Regions from separate parts of the Paenarthrobacter sp. 4246 genome, predicted to be linked through region 2. Evidence: predicted binding sites of a transcription regulator. Region 2 holds the regulator's gene; the other holds the start of a gene.
What was found. Region 2 encodes HrcA, which represses chaperone genes, less so after heat shock. Its sites were predicted from a motif close to TTNGCACTCGNNNNNNNCGAGTGCNAA; they were not measured.

Region 1 (7,165 bases), on a different contig from region 2:
CGAGCGGACTCTCCTGATAGAGGAAATGCGCGAGCACGGCCTCGGTGAATTGCTGTCGGATCTCGCTGCCCGCGAAGTTCCTGCCGGCTCCGTGGCCGCCGAATTGGATCTGGCCTGGTGGCAATCCGCTTTGGAAGCCATGATCAGCGGCGACGACTACTTGGCGATGTCCGATGGCGATTCGCTGCGCCGCCTGGAAGCCGAGTACCGGCTTGCAGACCAGGCCCACATCGCCAGCGGTGCCGCACGTCTCCGGTGGCAGTTGGCACAGAAATGGCGCCAGGGCCTGCTTGAGCACCCCAGGCAGGCGGAACTGCTGCGGGCCTTGCTGAAGGACGGCCGGGTTACTTTGCCGGCGCTGAGCGCCCAGGCGCCGGAGCTCGTGCCATTGCTGGTGCCCGTTTGGTCGGTCAGCCCCTACCTCTTGACCGGTGTTCTTCCAGCCGAGCAAAAGTTTGACGCCGTGGTGGTCATAGACGCCGAATCCACTTCGCTGCAGGCCGTACTTCCTGCCATCGCCCGGGCGAAGCAGGTGGTGGCCTTCGGTGATGCGAAGATTGCCCATGCTCGGACCTTCAGCGTTGCTGTGGAACCGCCAGTAGCCGGTGTTGCCAGCCACGAGAATGTGGACAGCGCCTTCAAAGCGCTGGCGAGGGTCCTTCCGACCTGGCAACTGAATTGGGTCTACCGCGCCGTTGACGAGGATTTGATCCTTCAGCTAAGCAAGAATTACTACGACGGCGGCCTGCGCCGCCTGCCTGACGGCAACTCTGTCACGGGACTGGACCGGTCCATCCTGGTGGAGTACATCCCCGATGGCACCGGGCTTCCGGGTGCTGACCATGAGGGCGTGGAGTCCGTCACTGCCGAGGTCAATCGCGTGGTGGACCTTGTGTTCGAACACGCAAGGCTGCGTCCCCGCACGTCCCTGGCGGTGGTAACGGCCAGCTTGCGCCATGCTGCCCGCATCGGCGAGGCCATCAGGCTTCAACTGCCCAACCACCCCCTGCTGTCCACGTTCTTTGGCGCCGGTCCCGAGTCCTTCCGTGTGGTGGATCTGGAGCGGGCCCAAGGCCTGGTACGTGATCACGTGATCTTCTCGCTGGGCTACGGCCGCACACCACATGGCCGGGCACTCCATTCGTTCGGTCCGCTGTCCGCTGAGGGTGGCCGGAACCGTTTCGCTTTGGCCATGACCCGCGCGCGGCGTTCCATGCACGTCCTGAGCTGCTTCCGTCCCGAGGACCTTGACCTCGATCGGCTGGCTCATGGTGCAGTGGACTTCTACGAGCTGCTGGACCGGGAACTCTCGGGAAACAGCAACCTCGGTACACCCGCGTCCCGTGCTGTTGCCAGTGAGCAGGCGCTCGGTGAGGATCCCTTGGTTGCTGACCTTGGAGAACGCCTGCGGGCCCGGGGAGCCCGGGTCTGGCATCTCTACGATGGCGTTCTGGACATCGCAGCTGCGGCGGATCCCGTCCACACGATCGGCCGGGAGGGAGCAGAAATCCCCACACCTGTCGCGATCGAATCCGATGGCACTGAACGCTACCGGCGGATGAGCGTCCGGGAACGCAGCCGGCTGCGTCCGCAGCTGCTGGAGCGCATGGGATGGCGCTACATGTCCCTGTGGACCATTGAGGTCTTCACTGATCCTTCGTCCTGCGCGGATCGCATCGGCTCCTACCTTGGGCTGGAGAATCACATTCCGCGGTCGACGTCGCCTGAGCATGGCTTCCTGGACATGGACGTTGAACAATTGAGTGTGGACAAGGGGCAGCAAACATTCGCTCCAAGTCCGGCACAGCAGGCACCAGACCAGATTGACGACGCTGCCGATGATGCAGACAGCGAAGCAGAGAACGGGAAAGAAGTACCACTGATGGAAGAAGCAACCGGTCCTGAAGGCGGGTCCGACACCGAATCCTCCGCGCCCGGCGCCGACACCACTGAAGAAACTGCGGACGCCACGGCCGCCGCAGCCAAACCAGGCGTGAGTGGCATTCTGCCCACCAAAGCAGCGGAAGACGATCCCCGGCGCTGGGGCGATGAGTCCGGTTACGACCATGAGCAGTGGCTTAAGGAACAAAAGCCGCCGCACTGGGGCTGACCGTCCACCGCCATCTGAACCACCCATCACGGGTTGACCAAAACAAAGAAAAGCTTGCCGTGCGTTGATGCGCCGGCAAGCTTTTCTGCTTGCTGTGGATCCGCAGCAACCACCACCAAGCCTTCGGTGTCGCTGGTGCCCAGCCATTCGCCTGCCTTGCCCCCGTGGGCTGAGGTCCAGAGCACGGGGACGGGACCGGCGAGTACTTGTGTTTCCCTGGATTCGTCATAGGATCCGGCTGCCGTGAGGACCACCGTGACCAACTGGCCGGGGGAGAGGAGCTGGATGGACGACGGGTCGGCCATCCGCAGGGGAACGGCTGCGGTGCCCACGGGTGATCCAGTGAGAAGCCCGGGACCCAGGAGGCTGGACTCAGTGGGGATCTGCCCCCGGCTCAAGGGAGCGGCCAACTGTCTGCCTGTGAGGTCCCCGCCATCTGAGAGGGCTCCGGTGACGGCGAGGTCCTGGGGCACTCCCACCCGGGTGAAATCGGCTTCTGTGAGAGTGGTTCCCGTGGGGAGGTCACGGGCGGCCACCATGACGCTGATCCGCAGCTCCGAAGCCGGAGTCAGCTGGTGGACGGCAATGCCGGCGGCCAGGCACAGCAGGAGGGCTACAGTGAGACGGCGGTTCCGGGCGATCCAGGAGCCGATCCTTCGCCTTCTGGCTTGGGAGGCAGAATGATCCAACGGCCGGTGAAAGCTTGCGGCATTGCTGCGCCGTCGGGGCGACCGCCCTCCCGCACCAGACGGAACCGGGGGCCAGGGGCCGGCAGGCGACGCTGAACGCCGGGCGCGGGCAAGGAGGGCGCTTCGAGACTGTTGTGGCATGCCGCCACGTTAACCAGCCGTGCGGGCCTCAATACAGGGGCCTGATGCGCTATGTGGAAAAGGGGTGAAGTTAGCTGGCTGCAGCTGCCGGTGCCGGGGCGGGTGCTGGAGCAGACGACGCGGCGGCAGGTGCAGCTGAAACAGTGCTGCCCTTGGCATCACGGGAATCAGTCCGGTAGAAACCAGAGCCCTTGAAGACGACGCCGACGCTGTTGAACTTCTTGCGAAGGGCGCCCTTGCACTCGGGGCACTCCGTCAGGGAGCTGTCAGAGAAGGACTGGACGATGTCAAAGGCATGGTCACAGTCTTTGCAGGCGTATGCGTATGTGGGCACTGAGTTCCTCCTTCAGGACAAAGGTCAGGTCCTGTGCAGCAACGGCGGAGATTTCGCTTCGCATTAGCAGTCGCAGGGCCTGAGTGCCAATTCTATCATCGGTCTGCAGTACATGCGCCAGTGGATGTGCCGGACCTCACCAGGCATTCCGAGGCCATCAGGCGGTATGCGTAAGGCCGCCCGTGCCCGGAGTGCCGTTGGGACCTTCCGTGCTGCCAAGGCGGACCACGCCGGAGGGAGTCAGCACCTCCCGCACGGGGCGGTCGAATGCTTCGGCGGGAATTGAACCTGAAGGCAACAGGTCGGCGTCGTACACCACCGCAATGGTGGGCGGCCGCTGGCCGGAATCGTCGAGCGCATGGAGGAGCCGGTCGTAATAGCCGCCGCCCTGGCCGATCCGGTTGCCATCCCTGTCCACTGCTGTGGCGGGCATGAAGATCCCCGCAGCGCCGGCCACCACCTGGCTTTCCAGGCGTTTGCCCTCGGGTTCGTCGATAGGGGCGTAGGAGGAGCGGACGAAAACTGTGGCCGGGGTCCAATAGACCCAGCTCAGCTGCCGGCCGGGTTCGCACACGGGAAGGAGGATCCTGTGTCCGGCCTCGTGCAAGGAATGGATGAGCGGCATGGTGGGTGGCTCAAACGCGACACCTACATAGACGGCAAAAGTGGCCGCCGTGCCGGAGGATGCTGCGGCCGCCCATCCCGTTCCATGCTGCGCGATCGACGCGCCGGAAGCAGCGATTTGCTCGGGGGAGAGGGCGCGCCTTTGGAGGCGGCGGCTGCTGCGGATGTCTTCCTTCGATGCCATGGGTGTCCGATCGTGAGGTTCGTCTGATGCCGGTGCGGCGACAAAAGCTGCCGTCCAGTCCACAGAAATGTTGGCCCGGCGCGGCGAGGGTTTAGCCGATGATGTATTCCTTCCGTTACATTAGTCCGGTGACTCTCGATAACAATGCTGTCCGTAAGGCCGTCATCCCCGCAGCGGGTCTTGGTACCCGTTTCCTGCCTGCAACAAAGGCGATGCCGAAGGAAATGCTGCCCGTGGTTGACAAGCCAGCCATCCAGTACGTCGTCGAAGAAGCGGTCAAGGTTGGCCTGCACGACGTCCTGATGATCACGGGGCGCAGCAAGCGCGCCTTGGAGGATCATTTCGACCGTGTGCCGGCGCTGGAAGCGACGCTGGCCGAAAAGGGCGATACCGCCAAGCTTGAGGCCATCCAATCCGCCACCAACCTCGGTGACATCCACTACGTCCGCCAAGGCGACCCCAACGGCCTGGGCCACGCTGTCCTTCGTGCAAAGCAGCACGTCGGACACGAGCCTTTTGCCGTCCTCCTCGGCGATGACCTGATCGACGCCCGTGATGACCTCCTGAGCGACATGATCGCCGTCCAGCAAAAGACCGGCGGTTCCGTGGTTGCCCTGATCGAGGTGGAGCCCTCCAAGATCAGCGCCTACGGTTGCGCCGACGTCGAGGAGATCGGTGAAGACGGCTACGTCCGCATCAAGCAGCTCGTGGAAAAGCCTTCTCCGGAAGAAGCGCCGTCCAACCTTGCCGTGATCGGCCGCTACGTGCTGCATCCGGCAGTGTTCGATGTCCTTGAAAAGACTGAGCCGGGCCGTGGTGGCGAGATCCAGCTGACTGACGCCCTCGAGGTACTGGCAGCCGGCGAAGGTGAAGGCTACGGGGTGTACGGCGTTGTTTTCCGGGGCCGTCGCTACGACACCGGTGACAAACTCAGCTACCTCAAGGCCTGCATCGAGTTGGCCTGCGAACGCGAGGACCTTGGTCCGGAACTGCGTGAGTGGCTGCCGACCTTCACTGCCTCGCTTCCCAAGTAACCTCAGGATGTACGGCTCTGCGATCTGGCCGGTGACGCTGGAAAGCGGAGACCTGCTTCTTCGCCCTATCCGATACCGCGACAAGCGGGAGTGGTCTGAAGTCCGTTCGCGGAACAGCGAATGGCTTGCTCCCTGGGAGGCGTCCAACCCGGCACCGGGTGGGCGCCTGCCCAGTTATCGGCAGATGGTGGCCTCGCTGAACAACCAAGCACGCCAGTCCACGGCATTGCCTTTCCTCATTGTCGAGCGGACTCCCGGTTTCCGGGAGCCGCTCATCGTAGGGCAATTGACGGTGTCTTCCATCATTTGGGGATCGGCCATGATGGCCACGCTGGGGTACTGGGTCGATAAGGAACGGGCCGGTCACGGTATTGCTCCGACGGCGGTGGCCATGGCAACGGACCATTGTTTCCAGGTGTTGGGCCTTCACCGCATGGAAATCAACATCAGGCCCGAAAACACGCCCAGCCTGAGGGTGGTGGAGAAGCTTGGATTCCGTGATGAGGGGTATCGGGAACGGTACCTGCACATCAACGGCGAATGGGCTGACCACCGATCCTTTGCCCTGACCTCGGACGAGGTTCCTGAGGGTCTGTTGCGTCGCTGGCTCAGAGGATAAACGGGCAGGTCATAGGCCATTTTGTCCGTATATCCAGTCATTTGAGGACTCGACGACGACACACCGGCCGCAATGCCGCCGCGCCCGGTGATTTGCTTCTACGGTTTTGAATGTGGACTTCCCTCTCAGCAGCTCAGTGATACTCGTGGTCACTGTTGCGCTGTGGATGGTCTGGGTGGCGCCCTATGTTCTCCGGAACCGGCGACAACAAGTCCAATCGGCCGCTGTTCCAGCAGGGGCAATCGACGACGAACCAGACGAACCGCAGGCAGGGGTGGTACTGACTTTGGCACCTCAGCAGGAGAAACCGATGGAGACCATGCACAGCAAAGCACCGGCGTCGCCCCAGGAATCCCGCACGGCTGAGGCGTCCCTGCGGAAAGCGCCCACTACTCCATTCACCATCCGCTATGCCCGGCTCACTTTGGCCTTGGCCGGCCTTGCCTTGCTGGTGACCGCGGCCGTTTCGGGCTTCCTTCTCATCTTTGGCGCCGGATCGTTCTGGCTGCCGCTGGTGTCCTTCATTGGTGCGGTGCTCGCCGTCGTAACGTTGCGGAAGCTCGCTCTCAGGGATCTTCGCGAACGCCGGGCACGCCGTGCGGCACAGGCAGCCCCCATCCCGACGCCCGCACGCTACTTGCCGAAGGAACCGGCAGTGGAAGCGAAGGAAACCACTGTTTTCGACGCCGAAGCCACCGCTCGTGAAGCTGCGCGCTTGTCCGCGGTCGAGCTTCGCCAGGCTGCCTTGGCGGTTGCCGTTGCCGCAGGGGACACATCAGCGCAGGCAACCGATTCCAAAGGTTCCAGCTGGGAGCCTGTCGCAGTTCCCAAGCCCACGTATGTTGAAGCCGCCAAGGCCTCAAGGCCGGCCCCTGAACCGCTGGACCTCCCTGAGGCACCCAAACCTGTGGGCAAGCCCGTCCTGAAGCAAGGTGCTGAGCAGGCCGAGGCATCTGCTGCCGTCTCCGCCAAGGGGCAGAGCGCGCTCAGTAACCTGGACGACGTTCTGCAGCGCCGCCGCGCCTAGCCACGCATGGCCAGTATCTGCGTCGCGGGTGGTACCGGCCAGGTAGGTCGCGAGGTTGTCCGTCTTGCTCTGGATGCGGGTCATGCGGTGACCTCCTTGTCACGCCACATGCCGCCTACCGGCTCGGAGAAGCATCACGACGGCGCCACCTACGTTGCGGGCGACGTCACCTCAGGAGAAGGGCTGGCGGCCGCACTGGAGGGCGCCGACGTCGTGATTGACTGCCTTGAAGGTCAGTTCGGCAAAGCCCAACAAAAATTCGCCGACGGCGGTGCCCGGCTTCTTGCCTCGGCTCACCGTGCGGGGGTCGGCAAGGCAGTGGCGTTGTCCATCATTAACTGCGATCTCAGTACATACTCGTATTACGTCTCGAAGGTTGGGAAAGAGCGGAAGTACTCTGCTT
Region 2 (7,165 bases):
ACCCGATCAAGCGTGCCGGCACAATCTGGCCTACTGGCGCGGCGACGACTGGTGGGGCATCGGCCCCGGTGCGCACTCCCACGTAGGGGGTGTCCGGTGGTGGAACGTTAAGCACCCCACAGCATACGCAGGTCGCTTGGGTGCGGGAAGCTCACCGGCGGCAGGCCGGGAAACCCTCGACGCCGAAACCCGGGAAGTCGAACGCATCATGCTGGAAGCACGACTCGGTACGGGGCTTGAAGTGGATGCCTTGGACGCGGTCGGCCGCCATGCAATGGCAGGGCTGATCGCCGACGAACTGGTTGATCCTGTGCAAGCGTTCAAAGGCCGGTTGACCCTTACGCTGAAGGGCCGGCTGCTGGCTGACGCCGTAGTCCGGAAAATTCTTCCCGACTAATTCCCAGCCCGGTTGATGGCTGGGGGAGGGTTACTTGATCCAGCGCAGGTTGAGCTTGTAGCGGTGCGGCTGGCCGTGGTTGACACGGATTCCGGCCGAGACGGAGAAGCAGGTCAGGGCTACCCAGATGCCAGTGGCGATCACGGCAAAGATGTTGCCTACTACTGGCAACAGCACCAGGATGTTGGCCAGAACGGCAGCGATGGTGGGAGGCAGCGTGAAGTTCAACGCTTCCTTGGATTCCTGTGCCGTGAACGGTCCGCGGTCACGGAAGATCAAGTAGATCAGGAGAGATGGCAGGCATCCGAGAATGCCGCCAAAGTGTGCCAAGGTAGCCCACTGCCTGTCCTCGCTGGCGGTCAGTGGCAGCGCATTTGCAGGCGCGCCATGGTACTGGGGCTGGCCTGCGGCGCTGCCCGGTTCTTCAGGAGCGTTCTCTGCCACGGTGTGTTCCCTTTGCTGTAAAGATGGTGCGGTGTTGCTGTCCCAGAATACCGGCCCCGGCAGGCTTCCCGGGACAAGCGCCACGATGACACGTCAGTTGCTGCTGCTTTGGGGCCAAAGGTCAGGGAACTGTGAGGAAATCGATGACTTCCTCCACGCGGCCCAGCAGCGAGGCCTCGAGGTCTGCGTAGCTGCGAACCGCTCCAAGAAGACGCTGCCAGCCCAGTCCTATATCCTCAGCGGTCTCGTGAGGCCACCCGAAGGCGGTGAGGATCCCGGTCTTCCAGTCGGTGCCGCGGGGTACGGACGGCCAAGCCTCAATTCCCAGAACTTTGGGCCTGATGGCCTGCCAGACATCGATGTAGGGGTGGCCGACAATCAGGACGTTTCCCGCGGCGCCAGGCACAGTCATGGCTTCAGCTGCGATGCGCGACTCTTTGGAGCCGGCCACGAGGTGGTCCACCAGGATGCCGAGGCGCCGGCCGGGACCGGGGTTGAAGGCGGAGATTGCCGACTTGAGGTCATCGACTCCATGCAGGGGCTCCACCACAATGCCCTCGACGCGGAGATCGTCGCCCCAGACCTTTTCGACGAGTTCGGCGTCGTGTTTTCCTTCCACCCAAATGCGGCTGGCTTTGGCCACCTGGGCGCGTTGTCCTTCAACCTTCACCGAACCCGACGCTGTGCGCCCGGCCTGAACGGCCGGCGTCGATTGTCGGGGAGCCGGGGGCATCAAGCGGATGGGCTGCCCCTCGAGCAGGAAGCCAAATCCGAGTTGAAACGACTTCGTCTTCCCCCGCCTGTCCTCCAGGGACACGATGTGCATGCCACCGGTTTTCTCAACCCGGGTGACTTCGCCCACCCAGCCAGATTGGACATCTTCGAGGATCATCCCCCGTTGGACGGCAACCTCCGGTAGTTGCCGTTTGGCAGGAGCTGACAGATCCTGCGGACCCCACGTGTCGAAAGCCAAGGAGTTCCTACCTTTTGTGCTGGGTTGGGAAAGGAAAGTTCAATGCTAGCAACGGGTTGGCTCATACTAGACTGGTTAGCACTTGGGCATGTTGAGTGCTAAGCGGACCCGGTCCCGGAGACCACGGCAGTCGTCAGGAGGTGGAGCAATGAGTGAGCCACGCAAGTTGGAAGTGCTGCGTGCCATCGTTGAAGATTACGTGCATTCACGCGAGCCTGTCGGTTCGAAGGCCCTTGTTGAACGGCACCATCTCGGTGTTTCAAGCGCCACCATCCGTAACGACATGGCCGTTCTGGAAGAGGAAGGCCTCATTGCAGCGCCCCACACCAGTGCCGGCCGCATTCCCACCGACAAGGGCTACCGCCTGTTCGTCGACCGCATCTCCCAGGTCAAGCCCCTTTCGGCCGCCGAGCGGCGGGCCATCCATTCGTTGCTTGAAGGCCCTGATGAGGTAGACGACATTCTGGAGCGCACCGTAAGGCTCCTGTCGCAACTGACCAACCAGGTCGCCGTCGTGCAGTATCCGCACTCCAACCGCGCCCTGGTACGGCATGTTGAGTTCGTCCTGTTGGCGCCTCAACAGGTGTTGGTGGTGCTGATTGCCGATACCGGCAGCGTCGGCCAGAAGGTCATCGACGCTGGTTCGAACGTGGGCGACGACGCTTTGATGCAATTGAGGTCCCGGTTCCTGAGCAGCATCGCAGGGACGCAACTGGCCCTGTTGCCGCAGGTGCTTCCGTCGGTGATTGCCCTGTGTCCGCCGGAGCTTCGGGGACTGGCCCAAACCTTGGCCAACGGACTGCAGGCCTTGAGCGACAACAGCCGCGAAGAACGCATCCTGATGGCGGGTACTGCCAACCTCGCCAGATCCAACGTGGACTTCCCCTTGAGCATCGGTCCGGTGCTGGAAGCCCTTGAGGAACAAGTTGTCATGCTCCGGTTGTTGTCAGACATGGGGGACGACCCCCGAGGCGTCACCGTGAGCATCGGCCGGGAAAATCCCTATGACGGATTGGCCGAAGCTTCCGTCGTAGCCACCGGCTACGGCTCCGGCGCCAAGGTAGGGATCCTGGGGCCAACCCGCATGGATTATCCAACTACCATGGCCGCCGTCCGGGCCGTGGCCCGTTACCTTTCACGCATTCTCGGCGGCTGAACGCCGGCCCGAAGAAACATCCGCAGTACAACAAGGAAGAGATACCGACTTTGAGCAGCCACTATGACGTTTTGGGAGTCTCGCCGGAAGCCACCGGGGAAGAGATCAAAAAGGCGTACCGCAAGTTGGCGCGGAAACTCCACCCGGACGTAAACCCAGGGGAGGACGTCGCGGAGCAGTTTAAAGCCGTGACCCATGCTTATGAGGTGCTGTCCGATCCCCAGAAGCGCCGCGTCTACGATGCCACCGGCAACGAGAATGGAACGGACAACGGGTTTGGCGGTGGATATTCCGGCCAGGGCTTTGCGTTCCAGGACATCTTCGACACCTTCTTTGGTGGTGGGGGTGGTCATGGCGGCCCGGCCTCCCGTGTCCGACGCGGCCAGGACGCGCTCATCAGTGTCCGCATTGACCTGAAGGACGCCGTTTTCGGTGTCAACAAGAAGCTCGAAGTGGATACCGCCGTGACCTGCCCCACCTGTGACGGCAGCTGCTGCCGCCCGGGCACCCACCCGGAACGTTGTGACATCTGTGGCGGCAGCGGCCAGGTCCAGCGCGCTGTACGGTCCATTCTTGGCCAAGTCATGACCGCTGCCCCTTGCGGTTCCTGTGAGGGCTTCGGCACGGTCATCAAGGACCCCTGCAATGAGTGCAACGGCCAAGGCCGCATCCGCAGCCGCCGTTCCCTGACCATCAAGGTTCCTGCCGGTGTTGCCACCGGTACGCGCATCCAGTTGTCCGGTCAGGGCGAAGCAGGCCCAGCAGGAGGCCCGTCCGGCGACCTCTACGTGGAGATCCGTGTCAACAACGATTCCATGTTCATGCGCGAAGGCGACGACCTCCACGCCACCCTCAGCGTGCCCATGACAGCCGCGGCGCTGGGTACGGAGCTGCAGCTGGATACTTTCGACGGCGCACAGGACATTGATGTGAAGGCCGGAACCCAGTCAGGCGAGATCATCACCCTTCGGGGGCTGGGCGTCACGCACCTGCGTGGTTATGGCCGTGGGGACCTCAAGGTACACCTCCACGTTGAAACGCCAAGCAAGCTGGATCCTGCGCAGGAGGAATTGCTGCAGCAGCTCGCCAAGCTTCGCGGGGAGCAGTTCACCGAAGGAAAGCTCGTGGCCAGCGGCGGAATGTTCGCCAAGCTTCGGGACAAGCTCGGTAACCTGTAGCGGTGAGCAACCCCGTTTTCTTCACCTCGACCGGCAGCCTTAGCGATGTCAGCCCCGGCGCCAGGTTCGTGCTGGAAGGTTCAGAAGCGCGGCACGCGGTTACGGTCAAGCGGCTTGAGGTGGGAGAGCCCGTTGACATAGCCGATGGTGCCGGCGCGCGGTTGACTGGCACGGTCGCAGAAGCCGGGCCCGCCAGCCTCACCGTCATCGCCTCCGACGTGGTCTTGGAAGAGCAGCCGGACGTCCGGCTGGTGCTGGTCCAGGCCTTGGCTAAAGGTGATCGCGACGAACTTGCCATCGAGACGGCCACGGAACTCGGAATCGACGCTGTGCTTCCGTGGCAGTCGGAGCGTTCGATTGTCCGCTGGAAGGGCGATCGCGCCGCAAAGGCCCATGCGAAGTGGGAGTCAGTGGTTACCGCTGCCGCCAAGCAGGCCCGGCGGGCATGGATCCCCGAGGTGCGGACTATGGTGGACACCGGGTCCCTCGCGAAAGCCGTTGCCCAGGCTGACCTTGCCATCATCCTGCATGAAGACGCCAAGTATCCTTTGCGGACCGTCCTTGAAGAGGTGGCGGCAACCAATTCCACCGCACCCCGCGAGGTGCTGCTGATTGTGGGGCCCGAGGGCGGGATCTCCCCCCGCGAGGTAACGCGGCTCAGTGATGCCGGCGCCGTGACGGCACTTTTGGGGCATCATGTCTTGAGGTCGTCGACGGCGGGACCGGCCGCCGTCGTTCTTGCGAGCGACATCCTGGGCCGCTGGTAGCGGTGTAGCCTGGCGGCCTTAGTCCGCAACCGGCCCGGGGCAGCTACTCGACCGTGAACCGCTACCCGACCCTGAACAGCCGCGTGTCGGTGCTCGTCGCGATGGTATTTCCGGCGCTGTCCACCTGGGAGACACGTACCTCGTACTGGCCGGCTTTCAACGTAGCGCCAAAAGTGAACAACCCATACTGCCCGGGTTCGCCGGTGGCTTGCGTTTGGCCGGTGAGAAGGCTGGTCTTTTCGCCCTTGCCGTTGTCCTGCAGTACCTGCCAGGCGATGGGCTTGGAGCTGTCCGTGCTCCGCCCGTTGAACTTGACCAGTCCTGTGGGCAGGGTGGTCTCTTCCTGCGGATCGATGATCCAGAGCGGGGCAACCAAGGAGGCGTCGCGCGTCATCGGCTCACCCAGCTGCACTTGTCCGAACGCCATGTAGTCCTTATGGCCATCAACCAGGATGACCACTTGAATCTGCTGCCCTGAATTGATGAGCCCTGAAGACGAGGCTGCGGCCGTCGCCGTGTAGACGAGTTGCTGCACTGCCCGCTGCGCCATGCCGGCGTCCAGGTTTGAGTTGAAAGCATCGCGGGAAATATCGACTGTAATGACGTTTTTGCCCGAAATGGACGTGGCCAGGTTGGCGGGTTCCTGCCAGGGCGTGAAGAAGTCATGATCCAACGGCTTTTCCGCCATCATGATTCTCAGGGCGGTGGTCACGGGATTTCCGTCGCCGGAGATGTCTCTGAATTCGCGGTAGAGGTAGATCTCTTCCTTGCTCCGCCCAATCCAGTAGACCGGGATCTTGGTGGAGGCCTGGGTGGTTTCCAGCGGGGCGTTGCTGGCCGGGGCTTCCTGGACGGTCAGAGGCGGCGGGGTGGAGGCAGCCTGGGTGCCGCCGCCGTTGGCGATGCAACCGGTCAGGAGGAGGACAGCGAGCATCGCCGGCACGGCAACAGCGGACTTGGTCCGCTTGTTCGCGCCATGATCGTTGCTGGCTGTTTTCCTGATGGGTTTCCTGTCCTGCCCTGCATGGTTCGGCAGCCATTCGTCGGCTGGGGTGCGGGGTTATGTTTTCACCCGCTATGCCAGCTTGGCACATCGTCGACGGCGGTCGGCCGGGTTTCCGGAGGAGGCCGCCAACTGAAACATGATTGATACCGGCTTGATGCCGAGTTGAGACAAAACGTCCGCATCAGCCCCGGGGTGCCGAATGAGGCTTCCGGGGGAGGTTCATCGCGGGCCGGGCTGGCGTAGGATTGGAGACATTCCGGCATCAACGCGGGCAGTGAAAGCCCGCAGCGAATGTCGAATCGATGGCGTTATTGCAGACCAACCGGAGGAGAAAAGGCCTGAGGGCCAGCACTATGAGTGAATCTTTGAACGGGCGGCTCAGGACCGGAAACGGCAACCAGCCGCCTAACGAGTTCCCGCACACTTTACCGGGCACGCGCACGGAAGTCGTCACCTTCGACAATTCCGACCAGATGGTTCACTCGCTGGGCAGCCATGACGAAGCCCTAAGGTACATCGAGGAACAATTCCAGGATGTCAGCTTCCATGTCCGCGGCAACGAGCTCTCCATGACCGGCCCCTCCACCGTCATTCCCCGCGTCATGCGCCTCCTGGAGGAAGTCCGTGGGCTTGTGGCGAAAGGGACTGTGGTGAGCCCGGACATCCTTCAGCAGCTGGTGTCCCTGCTGAGGGCCCAGTCGGTACAGAACCCGGCTGATGTGCTGACCCACAACATCCTTTCCAGCCGCGGCAAGACCATCCGCCCAAAGACACTGAACCAGAAGAACTACGTGGATGCCATCGACGCAAACACGGTGATTTTCGGTATCGGACCAGCTGGTACGGGAAAGACATACCTGGCCATGGCCAAGGCCGTGCAGGCACTGCAGATGAAGGAAGTCAGCAGAATAATCCTGACGCGGCCTGCAGTGGAGGCCGGGGAGCGGCTCGGTTTCCTGCCCGGTACATTGAGCGACAAGATCGATCCGTACCTTCGCCCGCTGTATGACGCCCTTCACGACATGATGGATCCGGAATCCATCCCACGGCTGATGGCTGCAGGCACCATTGAGGTGGCACCGTTGGCATACATGCGCGGACGTACGCTCAATGACGCCTTCATCATCCTCGATGAAGCGCAGAACACCACACCGGAACAGATGAAGATGTTCCTGACCCGCCTCGGCTTCGGTTCAAAAATGGTGGTCACCGGCGACGTCACCCAGATCGACCTTCCGCTGGGC

Region 1: ABIE35_RS00250 (FmdB family zinc ribbon protein) is a predicted target of HrcA. The motif match lies at 3,338-3,364, and genes of this name have one in related genera.

What each region holds. Positions count from the first base shown of each region.
Region 1 covers NZ_JBEPOP010000001.1:45,197-52,361, reverse strand. Annotated here, with positions in the region: gene ABIE35_RS00260 (AAA family ATPase) at 1-2,110, shown strand, start outside; gene cpaB (Flp pilus assembly protein CpaB) at 2,137-2,940, opposite strand; gene ABIE35_RS00250 (FmdB family zinc ribbon protein) at 3,011-3,274, opposite strand; gene ABIE35_RS00245 (5-formyltetrahydrofolate cyclo-ligase) at 3,432-4,082, opposite strand; gene galU (UTP--glucose-1-phosphate uridylyltransferase GalU) at 4,181-5,116, shown strand; gene ABIE35_RS00235 (GNAT family N-acetyltransferase) at 5,124-5,735, shown strand; gene ABIE35_RS00230 (hypothetical protein) at 5,881-6,762, shown strand; gene ABIE35_RS00225 (SDR family oxidoreductase) at 6,769-7,165, shown strand, end outside.
Region 2 covers NZ_JBEPOP010000003.1:192,694-199,858, forward strand. Annotated here, with positions in the region: gene hemW (radical SAM family heme chaperone HemW) at 1-397, shown strand, start outside; gene ABIE35_RS06255 (DUF4870 domain-containing protein) at 428-841, opposite strand; gene ABIE35_RS06260 (DUF3097 domain-containing protein) at 963-1,814, opposite strand; gene hrcA (heat-inducible transcriptional repressor HrcA) at 1,963-2,970, shown strand; gene dnaJ (molecular chaperone DnaJ) at 3,021-4,148, shown strand; gene ABIE35_RS06275 (16S rRNA (uracil(1498)-N(3))-methyltransferase) at 4,151-4,915, shown strand; gene ABIE35_RS06280 (GerMN domain-containing protein) at 4,977-5,849, opposite strand; gene ABIE35_RS06285 (PhoH family protein) at 6,275-7,165, shown strand, end outside.